2 regions of the Metabacillus sp. cB07 genome follow, and region 1 is predicted to be linked to the other one. Evidence: riboswitches for the same ligand, from Rfam matches in the RefSeq annotation. Region 1 holds a riboswitch; the other holds the start of a gene.
What was found. Region 1 has a riboswitch for S-adenosylmethionine ahead of JOJ89_RS18310 (alpha/beta hydrolase). Riboswitches for the same ligand answer to the same signal wherever they lie in the genome.
Positions count from the first base shown of each region.

Region 2: linked by a shared signal. The riboswitch ahead of JOJ89_RS04685 (MetQ/NlpA family ABC transporter substrate-binding protein) and the one ahead of JOJ89_RS18310 (alpha/beta hydrolase) in region 1 are both predicted to bind S-adenosylmethionine.

Region 1 covers NZ_CP069296.1:3,566,115-3,572,313, reverse strand. Annotated here, with positions in the region: gene JOJ89_RS18325 (Ig-like domain-containing protein) at 1-1,565, opposite strand, end outside; gene JOJ89_RS18320 (YciI family protein) at 2,103-2,477, shown strand; gene JOJ89_RS18315 (AAA family ATPase) at 2,583-3,317, opposite strand; gene JOJ89_RS18310 (alpha/beta hydrolase) at 3,347-4,123, opposite strand; SAM riboswitch class I at 4,188-4,294, opposite strand; gene JOJ89_RS18305 (DUF4395 domain-containing protein) at 4,443-4,865, shown strand; SAM riboswitch class I at 4,931-5,036, shown strand; SAM riboswitch class I at 5,123-5,227, shown strand; gene JOJ89_RS18300 (methionine ABC transporter ATP-binding protein) at 5,315-6,199, shown strand, end outside.
Region 2 covers NZ_CP069296.1:927,606-933,804, forward strand. Annotated here, with positions in the region: gene JOJ89_RS04675 (phytoene desaturase family protein) at 1-1,175, shown strand, start outside; gene JOJ89_RS04680 (phytoene/squalene synthase family protein) at 1,168-2,001, shown strand; SAM riboswitch class I at 2,147-2,253, shown strand; gene JOJ89_RS04685 (MetQ/NlpA family ABC transporter substrate-binding protein) at 2,322-3,137, shown strand; gene JOJ89_RS04690 (protein adenylyltransferase SelO) at 3,265-4,719, shown strand; gene JOJ89_RS04695 (phytoene desaturase family protein) at 4,780-6,199, opposite strand, start outside.

The DNA of each region.
Region 1 (6,199 bases):
CTGAAATCAATTCTGCCGTATTTAAACGTGAATTTATCCTGTGTCGTGATTTTTCCTGAAGAGTAGGGGGCTACACGGTCCGGATCCTGCGGAAATGTCTTCGGATCAGCGAGCGCCTTTATGTTTAATTTCCCGTCTTCTACAAAAACATTATCCTCACTGTCCGTATAATGCTGAAGTTCATTGTTGCCCCAGCCCCAAGTGCCAGGATCATCATTCAGGTAGTATCCTGTGGAATAATTCCATTTGGATTCATCTAACTCCGTGCCGTTAAATTCATCACCCCAAGTTAGATTCCAGCCTGCAATTTCTGAGTTCTCAGACGTGCCGATTTGGATATCATCTAACTTTGTTTCGTCCGGACGATAGGCATCCGGATTCCCGATGAACTTATACTGAACATAGTTGTCTCCGATTTCTCCGCCTTTTTCTCCATTCAGCGGATAGCCAATACGGAAATCCATGTCCTCCTGAATAGGCTGGAACCAAAGTCCAAAGATGTAATCCACCCAGTATCCCCACTGATTGGCAGAAGACATCCGGTTGTATCCATTGGAAGAATAGCTGAATTTAGTCAAATTGGATTCAAGGATATTGACCCACTCATCATCAACCTTCACTTCATAGACAAATTTATCGACTTCACTTTTGATCGCGGAGCCGCCGTCTATTTTAGGTATAGGCAGGCCGATTGCCCCGTTTTGATCCGCTTCAAAAGTTGATCTGCCGTCAAAATTTGTGATCTTAAAGGAATTTCTAACCGGCACCGTAACCTTCAGCGTGTATTCAACAAACACATCAGGATTTGTTTTGGAAGCCACTTTCACCTGCGTGGTTTCTTCTACCGGATTAAACCAATAGCCGCCCGGACCTTCCCACCAGTTTCCGAAATTCGTATCGTAGATCCATCCGCTTGCTGCATTGTTATCGATTGAAATCCAGTCACCATCCTGCTTTACAAAGAGGGCAATATCATCCTTTACATCTTTAAAGGTAGCCCCGTTGTTAAACCTCGGAAATTCAAACCCGACCCCGCCTGAAGGTGATACATCAAGTGAAGTAGCTCCAGCCGGCGACATGGCTGTAATTGGCTGAGGCACGGCCGGAGTGACGTTTAATGTATACTCAACAAAAACGCCTGGATTTGTTTTGGAAGCCACTTTCACCTGCGTAGTTTCTTCTACCAGATTAAACCAGTAGCCGCCCGGACCTTCCCACCAGTTTCCGAAATTAGAGTCGTAGATCCATCCGCTGTCCGGATTGTTATCAATTGAAACCCACTCATTATTCTGTTTCACAAAAAGGGCAATATCATCTTTTACGTCATTGAACGCCGCCCCATTGTTGAAGGTTGGAAATTGAAATCCCGCACCGCCGTCAAATCCCACTTTAATAGAAGTATCACCGGCAGGAGTCATGGATGTAATAGTCTGCACAGCGGCAGTTCCGGCCTCATTTTTGCTTGGTCCTTCTGCTTGGCCTGTTAATAAACCTGCATTGAATATGAGCATTTGAATGGCCAGTAAAAGAATCAGGATCCTCTTTGCTTTAGGCTTTCTTGTCATGAATTCATCTCCTTATTTCATTTTTTCTTCGCGTGAAACGTTTTGAATCGTTGAATGTCATCTAGTCTTATAGAACTATAGCCTTCACCCCGCAGTTTGGTAACGCTTTCATTTGATTTGACCATTCTATCTTTAATTGCAGTCATTTGTTAGGAAGGAAATTTTGTATAGAGTGCAGATATTTTGTTTTCGGCTTGAAACATAACGTGATTTAAGAGATTCTGAGAAGATTCAGATGTTCTTTGTTTTATGGAAGGGTGAAAAGAGGGAAGTATGACCTAGGATTATTTGTAACATCCAGAGATTTGTGCATGCTTAAGCAGCAACGGTTCTAACTCTTTCTTTGTCTGTGAAGGAGAAGCTGTTTTTTTTCATTAGAGGAGAATGGAAGTTGAATATTGAAATGGTAGAGAAGGTTATAAAAAGTTTGATGTTTTGATAGCTTTAGGAGGTTTCCTTACACTTTCAGTCCAAGTCCATTTGTGGTCAACAGTTGTAGTTTTAGTTGGAAATTCGGGTGCTAAAGGAGAGAAAATCATGATATTTTTATGTATGGGCTATTTCAGCCCTGAAAAAATGAATGCACGGCCAAGAGAAGAAATCGAGGCGGTTATGAGTGAATGCCAGCCTGTTATTGAAAATTTTTATGAAAGCGGCAAGGTGCTTCTTGATGCAGGCCTTGAATCTGAAGTTAAGAGCCTGCGCCGCGTAAACGGACAGGTTCTTGTAACAGATGGTCCTTTTAAAGAAACGGAAGATCTGATCGGCAGTGTATTTGTTTTTGAAGCAGAAAGTATGGATGAAGCAATTAAAATGGCCTCTCTTCATCCAACGACGCAAATCAGCAAAGGGGAAGAATTCGGCTGGCGGATAGAAGTCCGTCCTGTTCATTTCTTTAAGAATGAAAAATGAGCTGCCTTGATAACGTGTAACTGGTGAACAGAATGGAGCTCCCACAGCTGGAACTCCAAACGATTAAGAGAAAGGGAACTCCAATTTCCGTGGAGCTCCCTTTCTTTATTCCTCCTTAAATAGCTCCTCCAAAAACCGCTCCCGGTTTTCCAGAAAGTATTTCGTAATTTGATAGTGATCCGTATCTTCGTACGTCCTTTTTGTAATTTGTTCATCGTCAAAGCTCAGAATGTCAGCATCCGGAAAGCCAAGCAGGATAGGGGAATGAGTGGCAATAATGAACTGAGTGTCTCCGTTTTTCGTCAAATCGTGAAGGACGCGGAGGAGGGTCAGCTGCCTTGACGGGGACAGGGCTGCCTCCGGCTCATCAAGCAGATAAATGGCTTTGCTGCCGAAGCGGTTCAGGAAAAGGGACAAAAACGACTCGCCGTGGGACTGTTCGTGCAGTGATTTTCCTCCGTATGCACCGAAGACATCTCCTGATAAAGGGTCTTCACTGAGTTCTTCAAGATGGGAGGCAAATTGGTAAAAGGATTCTGCTCTGAGAAAGAATCCATTCTTTACTTTAGGCATCCACCCGAGCCGAATATAATCGCCAAGGTCAGACTGCGAGCTCCTCGGATTGTAGAGATGGTGGCTTCCGCCTGCAGTGTTAAAGCCGCACTGATAGGCAATGGCCTCCATCAGAGTCGATTTGCCCGAGCCGTTCTCACCGACAAAAAAAGTAACAGGGCTGGTCAGTCTCAGTTCATCCATACCGGAAATGGCAGGGATGGAAAAGGGATATTTTTTAGAAGAGGGGATATTCTCTTTCAGCAGTTTGATTGATTTTAAGAACATGTACATCACCTGCCTACAGTTTAGCAGATTCAGACAGACAATTTATACTCCCGGCTGCAGCAAAGTTCAATATAGGCGGCTGTTTTTTCTGCAATGACGTCCTTATCAAAATCCATTGAGGCCACATGATAGGAATTCGTGAGGCTGACCATCTGTTTGAAAGGAGATGAGATGGCATGGAAAAGAACATCTGAGCTTGAGGCCGGAACAACATGGTCTTCTTCTGATTTGAAAATCAGGGTCGGACAGGTTACTTCAGACAGCACGGGCTTCGTTGTTTTAATGAGCGTCAGCAGGTTGTGGACGGCTTTAATCGGAACGGCTTCATACGTAATTTCTTCTATATCGTCCGCTTTGATATCCGGTTTTCCTTCTGGAATAAAACGGGGTTCGATCTCGTGCTGAAAAACCTCATAGCCCGGAACACTGAGTGCAGCATTGATGGTGATCAGGCCGTCAATATCCTGGTGTCTGCAGGCAAGGTGAGCCGCTAAAATTCCGCCCATGGACTGTCCTGCAACAAAGATTCTGCGGCACACTTTTTTAAGCTTTTTATAAGCTTCTTCGATATTTTGAATCCAGTCTGTAAAGCAGCAGTCTTCAAAGTCTAGGGGAGTGGTTCCGTGGCCTTTCAGGCGCGGGGCATAAACGGTATATCCCTTTGCGGCCAACAGTTTTCCGAGCTCGCCAACACTTTGGGGAGTACCGGCAAATCCGTGGCACAGAAGAATGCCGATCTCATTTCCTTTATGAAAAAAGCTTTCAGCTCCTGCAAGGACAGGCACATGTTTCGTCGTCATCATCATTTCCTCCCAATCAATTCTGAACTAAAAAACCCTCTCCTGCTTACAGCTGACAAGAGAGGGTTTGTCTTTATCGGCCAAAGCATCGTGCTTTGCTGGTTGGAGCACCTTTCCGGCGTGCGGCGGCTGCTGTGAAGTCATGGAGCCAGATCTCTCGTTCACTCTTGATAGATTATATTTAATTCTTATTGGTTTAGTTGGTTTTAACGATTTTATCATGATGGAGAGATAACTGTCAATCACTTCCTGAAGCAATCCTCTTCACAAAATTGGCTGCCTGGAGTAAAATACTTATATTCCAATCAGACAGGTGGGTTTTAGTGTGAAAACCATTCCAAAACCTTTAGTATTAGTTAATCAATGGGTGATTGTGCTATCCGCTGCAGTATTCTTGATCAGCGGCATGGGCGCTTTTTTACTGGTGCCTCTTACGGCCGGGATTATGGGACTGCTGTTTAAAGTAAACCCGATTATGAAAGCTGCCGGCACCTTTTTGAAAAAAGAGCCTTCAGCCTATATACAGGAAGATTTTGATCAGCAGCAGTTTAATCAGGTAATAGCAGTGATCTGCCTGAGCCTTGGATTTGCCGGATACATGCTTGACTGGACGGTGCTTGCCTATGCGGCGACTATCATGGTTGCCATTGCTGCATTTGCCGCGATTCTCGGGTTTTGCATCGGCTGCTTTATCCGTTTTCAGTGGCAGCAGTATAAATACCGCAGACTTTCTAAGCAGTCCAACTGATTTTTTAAAAAAGTGTTGACTTTCAGAAAATACCGGAGTAAAGTTAGACACATCGAAAATATTGCTTCTTATCACGAGAGGTGGAGGGATATGGCCCTTTGAAACCTCGGCAGCGGACTCTTTATGAGAACTGTGCCAACTCCAGCAGGCGTGCAGCCTGAGAGATGAGAAGAGCGAACGGTCTTTTTTTGCAGATCCAGCCTCTTCCTGTCTTTCAGGGAGAGGTTTTTATTTTTCTTTAAAACTAAATCATGATTTTCTTATCCAGAGAAGCGGAGGGACTGGCCCCATGATGCTTCGGCAGCGGACTTTTGAAAAAGTACTGTGCCAATTCCAGCAGGCGATAGCCTGGGAGATGAGAAGAGAACCGGTGATTTCTTATGCCATGCCCTCTTCTTGTCGGATAGAAGAGGGTTTTTTTATTGCAAAAATACAGGGAGGTTACATAAATGATTGAATTTAAAGGCGTCACAAAGGTATACGGGAGCGGCGGCAATGAAGTGAAAGCTCTTGACGGCATTGATCTGGAAGTGAAAAAAGGGGAAATATGCGGAGTCATCGGTTTTAGCGGAGCCGGAAAAAGCACCCTGATCCGCACAGTGAATCTGCTCGAGCGTCCAACAGCAGGGCAGATCATCGTGGATGGTCTCGACTTAACGGCGCTTTCCAAAAAGGATGTGCGCGGAGTCAAACGGAAAATCGGCATGGTGTTTCAGCACTTTAATCTGCTTAATTCAAAGACAGTCTATGCAAATGTGGCGATGCCGCTGCTTCTCTCAAAGGCCTCGCCGAAAGTTATTAAGGAGCGGGTTGCTGAGCTGCTCTCGTTTGTAGGACTTGAGGACAAAGCGAACCAGTACCCTGATCAGTTATCAGGCGGCCAGAAACAGCGCGTCGGAATTGCGAGGGCTCTTGCTACCCAGCCATCTATTCTTCTGTGCGATGAAGCTACCTCGGCACTTGATCCTCAGACGACAGCTTCGATTCTAAAGCTATTGAAAAAAATCAACGAGGAATACAACATTACGATTCTCATGATCACGCATGAAATGTCAGTCATAAGAGAGGTTTGCGATACAGTAGCCGTGATTGAAGGCGGAAAAATCATTGAATCAGGTTCTGTGTTTGAAGTTTTCTCAAATCCGAAAACGAAGACTGCATCAAACTTTGTCAGCTCTGTTCTGAATGATTCGATTCCTGAATCGGTCCTGAAGCTTGTTCAGGAGGAAAACAGCCAGGCACAGATTTTCAAAATTAATTTTGTCGGCAAATCCTCAGGACAGCCGCTGCTGTCGCAGATTGCGAAACGATTTGACCTCCATATCAACGTGCTG
Region 2 (6,199 bases), 1.5 Mb from region 1:
TTGAACGGCAGATCCAGGAGATAAAGGAGAACTTTCCGGGAAATGAAGAGGGCTTCGTTCAGTTCATGAAAGACATGGAAATCCGCTTCAACCTTGGTAAGGACCAGTTTCTCGAGAAATCCTTTCACGATAAGCGAACGTTCTGGACGCGCAACAACCTGAAAACGCTCGTGCACCTGAAAGCTTATAAATCTGTAAACAACTCGTTAAAAGCCTATTTTCAGGATGAGAGAATCCGGCAGGCCTATTCCCTGCAGACACTTTATATCGGAGGCAATCCGCTTGATTCACCGGCCCTTTATTCGCTCATTTCATTCAGCGAGCATAAGCACGGCATTTATTATCTGAAAGGCGGCTATGCATCCCTAGTTACGGTTCTTGAAAACGCCCTTCTAAATTCTGGCGTAAAGGTGATGAAAAATGCTATTGTTGAAAGAGTAGTAACAAAGGGAGAGCAAGCAGCAGCTCTGATTGTAAACGGAGAAGAAGTCAAGGCGGATGCCTTTGTTTTAAACGGAGACTTTCCAGGCGCATCAAAGATGATTCCAAAGGAGTCAATGCCTGCAAGAAACTATACGGCGTCATCCAGCTGTGTTCTGCTTTACTTCGGACTGGACAAAGTCTACACGGATTCACCTGTGCATCAGTTTTTTATGGGCTCGAATTTTCAGCAGCATATGAAAGAAATCTTTGAAACGAAAGAAGTTCCGTCAGATCCTTCCATCTACGCATTTCATCCTTCTGTAATCGATTCCTCACTTGCACCCGAGGGACACGGCGTTTTATACGCACTTGTGCCGGTGCCATCAGGCAGCTCGATCAACTGGTGGGAACAGGAAGGTTTTGTTGAAAAGGTTATTGATCAGCTTGAAGAAAGAGGATTTCCCGGTCTCAGAAAGTCAATCCAGTGGAAAAAAGTCAGAACACCGGATGACAAAGAAATGGAAGGACTCTTTCAGGGAGGAAGCTTCGGCATCGCTCCGACTTTGTTCCAATCCGGCGTGTTCAGACCGCAGGTTAAACCATCCAAGCTCACAAACGTTTATGCAGCAGGAGCTTCGATCCACCCCGGAGGCGGGATCCCGATCGTTATGCAGGGGGCGAAGCTGATGGTTTCTGCCATCTTATCCGATCATCAAAACAAAGAGAGGGAAGGAGTGAGTCTGAGTGGTTGATTTAAAACAGGCCTATCAGCAATGTGAAGAAGTCATCCGGCATCATTCTAAAACTTTCTATAAAGCTTTTTCGCTTCTGCCTCCTAAAAAAAGAAAAGCAGTGTGGGCTGTATACGCCTTCTGCAGAATCGTCGATGACATCGTAGACGAGGGAGAGAGGCCAAGTGAAGAGTTAATGGAATTCACGGCTGAATTCGACTCTTTTCTAAGAGGGGATTACTCTAAAGATAATTTCATGTGGGTGGCCCTGCACGATACATTCACCAATTACGATATGGATGTGGAAGCCTTCCGGGACATGATTAAAGGCCAGGGAATGGATCTTGTCAAAATCCGCTATCAGTCTATGGAAGAAGTGCTTGATTATTCGTATCACGTTGCAAGCACAGTCGGCCTCATGCTTTTGCCGGTGCTTGCTCCGAAGAAGACAAACGTTCTTCGCGAAGGGGCTATCGCTCTTGGACTCGGCATGCAGCTGACGAACATCCTCAGGGATATCGGAGAAGATCTCGAACGCGGCCGCATTTACGTCCCTGAAGAGGTAATGGCAAAACATAAAATGACCGAATTTGATCTGCAGCAGCAGAAGGTAACCCCTGAATTTATCAGAGTGTGGGAGCATCTTGCCGCAGAAGCGGAAAAGCATTACGATACAGCGATGCTGACTATGCATGAATATCCTTTGCATTCCCGCGCACCTGTGAAAGCTGCCGGACACTTCTACCGTGCAATCCTTAATAAAATCCGCTTGAATGACTACAATGTGTTCGGTGAGCGGAATTTTGTGTCAAGTGAAGAAAAACATGCGATTCTTTCGCAAATCTGATTTTGAACACAGCTCAGCGCTGCACCGTCTTCATCGGGACGGTGCTTTTTGGCAGTCTGTTAATCTCACTATTTTGATTATTCTAAAATAATGATTGACAGAACCCATTACGCAGTATAAGATTACGTTATTCAATTTAATAGCTTGCTTATCAAGAGTGACTGAGGGAACAGGCCCTGCGACGTCCGGCAACCTCCTTAAATGGAACGGTGCTAAATCCTGCAGAATGTCCTTCATTCTGAAAGATAAGTCGTCATACATACGATTCCTCTTTCTGAATGAAGGAGGAATTTTTTTATTCAATCTAGGGGGAAAAAGACATGAAGAAAATGGTGTTGGCATTATTAGTAGCAGGAGCGGGAATCCTGTCTGCGTGCGGCGCAGAAGAAACAAACGGAGAGAAAAAAGAAATTAAAATCGGCGCATCAGCCGGTCCCTACACAGATATGGTGGAACTGGCTATTAAACCCGGTCTTGAAAAAAAGGGATATGAAGTTGAGGTTGTTCAGTTCAACGATTATATTCAGCCCAATAATGCCCTGGGCAATGATGAACTCGATGCCAACCTGTTTCAGCACAAAATTTACATGGAAACATTTGCTGAGCAAAGCAAACTGGAACTTTCGGAAATTATCACAGTGCCGACGGCTCCAATGGGATTGTACTCAGACAAGGTAAAGAAGATTGATGAAGTCAAAGATGGCGCGTCAGTCGCTATTCCGAACGATCCGACGAATGCTGCCAGGGCGCTTCATATTCTGAAGGACGCAGGACTGATTCAGTTAAATGAAGAGGTCAGCCCGCTTCAAGTATCTGAAAAAGATGTGACAGAGAATCCTAAAAAACTGAAGTTCCTTCCGATTGAAGCTGCGCAGCTTCCAAGAGCTGTAGAAGATGCCGACCTATCTGCCGTGCCGGGGAACTTTGCCCTTGCGGCTAAAATGGACCTTGCGGATGCGGTGACTCTGGAGAATATGAATGACGTGCACCGCAATCGTGTTGTGATGAACACAAAAGACGCAGATTCTGAAATCGCCGAAGATATTAGAGCCGTTGTTGAATCAGACGAGTTTGAGAAAGCGATAGACAAAGATTTTAAAGGATTCGGAAAGCCTGAGTGGATGGAAGGGAAATAAATAGAGGAGAATGAAAACAGTCCGTTTTGGGCTGTTTTTTTGCGTCTTTCCTTGAGTATTTCTGCTTCCTCTGAAATAATTGGGTCATAACAAAAGATAACCAACTAAAGAAAGAAAAGGAGACAGGATGAAAAATTCAATCAGCGGATGGAACTTTGACAACAGCTATATGCGTCTTCCGTCACTCTTTTTTGCCAGTCAGAAACCGGCCCCGGCAAGTTCTCCTGAAATTGTGATATTTAATGAAAAACTGGCTGCTTCTCTCGGGCTCAATGCTGACACATTAAAAAAGGATGCGGCCGTTTTTGCAGGAAACCGGATTCCTGATGGTGCAGAGCCGCTTGCACAAGCATACGCAGGTCACCAATTCGGCCATTTTACAATGCTTGGCGACGGCCGTGCGATCCTGATTGGAGAACACCTGACGCCTGATGATAGAAGAATCGATATTCAGCTGAAGGGTGGAGGCAGAACGAAATTCTCCCGGGGAGGTGACGGCCGCGCTGCCCTTGGTCCGATGCTTCGGGAGTACATCATCAGTGAAGCCATGCACGGTCTTGGCATCCCGACGACACGGAGTCTTGCGGTGGTCACAACGGGAGACCCTGTCATCAGGGAATCGTTTTTGCCTGGTGCGGTTCTTACCCGGATCGCTTCTAGCCACATTAGGGTCGGCACCTTCCAGTATGCGGCTAACTGGGGAGGCGTAGAGGATTTGAAGGCCCTTGCCGACTATGCAATCAAGCGGCATGATCCGGAGATTGAAGAAAATGAACACGCCTATCTGTCTTTTTTAAAGAAAGTGATTGACCGGCAGGCTGAACTTATTGCGAAATGGCAGCTTGCAGGATTCATTCACGGTGTCATGAACACCGACAACATGACAATCAGCGGAGAAACCATCGATTACGGACCATGTGCCTTCATGGACGCATATAATCCTGAAACCGTGTTTAGCTCCATAGATGTAAACGGCCGCTATGCATACGGAAACCAGCCTTACATCGGCGGCTGGAATCTTGCAAGGCTGGCTGAATCGCTTTTGCCGCTGCTTCATGAGGATGAGGAAAAGGCGGTTGAGATTGCGCAGGATGCCCTCTCAGGGTACAGTGATTTGTATAAGCAGTACTGGCTTAATGGAATGAGGGACAAGTTGGGCTTGTTTCATCAGGAAGAAGAGGACGAGTCACTCGTTCAGAAATGGCTGAAGATGATGCAGAAGCATCGTGCGGATTACACAAATTCGTTCAGGTCGCTAACGACTGGATCATACGGGGACTCTGCCCTGTTTCAATCAGAGGAGTTTGGAAAGTGGAATCGTCTTTGGCAAGAGAGGCTGGGAAGGCAGCACCAATCAAAAGAGGATTCGCTGCAGTTGATGAAAAACAGCAACCCTGCCGTTATTGCCCGTAATCACCGGGTAGAAGAGGCCCTTGCAGCCGCGGCAGATGGAGATTACAGTGTGACTGAGAGGCTGCTGCGTGTATTGGAAAATCCTTATGCGTACTCCCCGGAACAGGAAGAATACTGCAAGCTTCCTCCAAATGACGATCAGCCTTACAGGACTTATTGCGGGACGTGAGATGATAAAGCGGTGACGAGCTAATAAAAAACTGTTTCCCGTATTCAGGGAAACAGTTTTTTAGCTTCTGTACCTTGAAGCAACAGCCTCTCCGACGTTCAATCCGCTCAGGGTTACCATGGGCGAACCTCCTCCGGGATGGGTGCTGCCGCCGACGAAGGATAGGTTGCGGATGTCTTTTGAAAAATTGGAAGGGCGGAGAAAGGCATCCATTTTTCTGTTGGCTGAAATACCGTAAAGAGCTCCGCGGTATGCTCCAAACGTGTCTGCGATTTCAAGGGGAGTTATGACCCTTTCACAGGCTAGTTGACTCCTGATCTCGAGTCCTTTTGCCTCCAGAATACCATAAATCCGTTCCTTGTAGGCTTCTGCATCGGCAGCAAGCTCGCCCTCTCTTGTAAGAGCGGGGGCATTGACCAAGATGAACAAATTATCTCCTGACGGGGATACGCTTTTGTCCGTATACGAGGAATTGCTGATATAGATGGTCGGTTCGCTGCTGTAGCGATGCTCAGAAAACAGATCACTAAATTCCTCTTTATAATCCTTGGAGAAATAGACATTATGGTGCAGGAGCTCCCCATGTCTTTTTTTCAGGCCGGCCAAAATGACAAATGCAGAGATGGACGGCTGGTAGCTGTCGCGCTTTGAAGCTTTAAATCCCGGACGGTGCTGCTCGTCAACAAGTTCAGGATAAGCCTGAAGCAGGTCGGCATTCATGATGACTTCATCCGCTTGAAAAGATTGTCCGTCTTCAAGCAGAACAGATGATACCTTCTTATTTTTCACTTCGAGCCTGCTTACCTTCGCCCCAAAATGAAACCGCACGCCGAGTGTTTCTGCGGCTGCTTTAAATCCTTCTGCAATTTTCACATTCCCGCCTTCTGCGTAAAAAACGCCCTGGACAAGCTCAAGATAAGCGATCATTGAAAAAGTGGCAGGAGAGATATACGGGGAGGAGCCGATGTATGTCGCATACCGGTCAAACGCCTTTATCAGCTCAGGGTTTTTAAAATATCGGCTGAAAAAGTGATGCATGGACTCGAGCGGACGGACTTTTAGAAGCGCGGTTCCAAGTGAAGGTGAGAGGTAGTCTGCAAACGACTGAAACATTTTTGGGAAAAAGTGCGTTTCAGACAGTTTGTACAATCTTGTAATTTCTTTTAGAAATTCATCATAATGCTGTGCGGCAAACGGATCGATTTTCTCCAGCTGCTCTTTCATGGATGCGGAATTGCTTGTGAAATCAAAGACCGTTCCATCGCTAAATACGTTGCGCGTATGAACATCAAGCTTTTTCATGTTCAGAACGTCACTCATCCTCATGCCTGCCTTTGAAAATACGCGGTCAAAAACCTGAGGCATGGTAATCGTATTTGGACCAAAGTCAAAATGATAGTCTAAAAGGGAAACAGGCATCAGCTTTCCGCCTGCATGCCTGTTTTTCTCCACGACATCCACCTGAAAGCCTTCGCTTGCA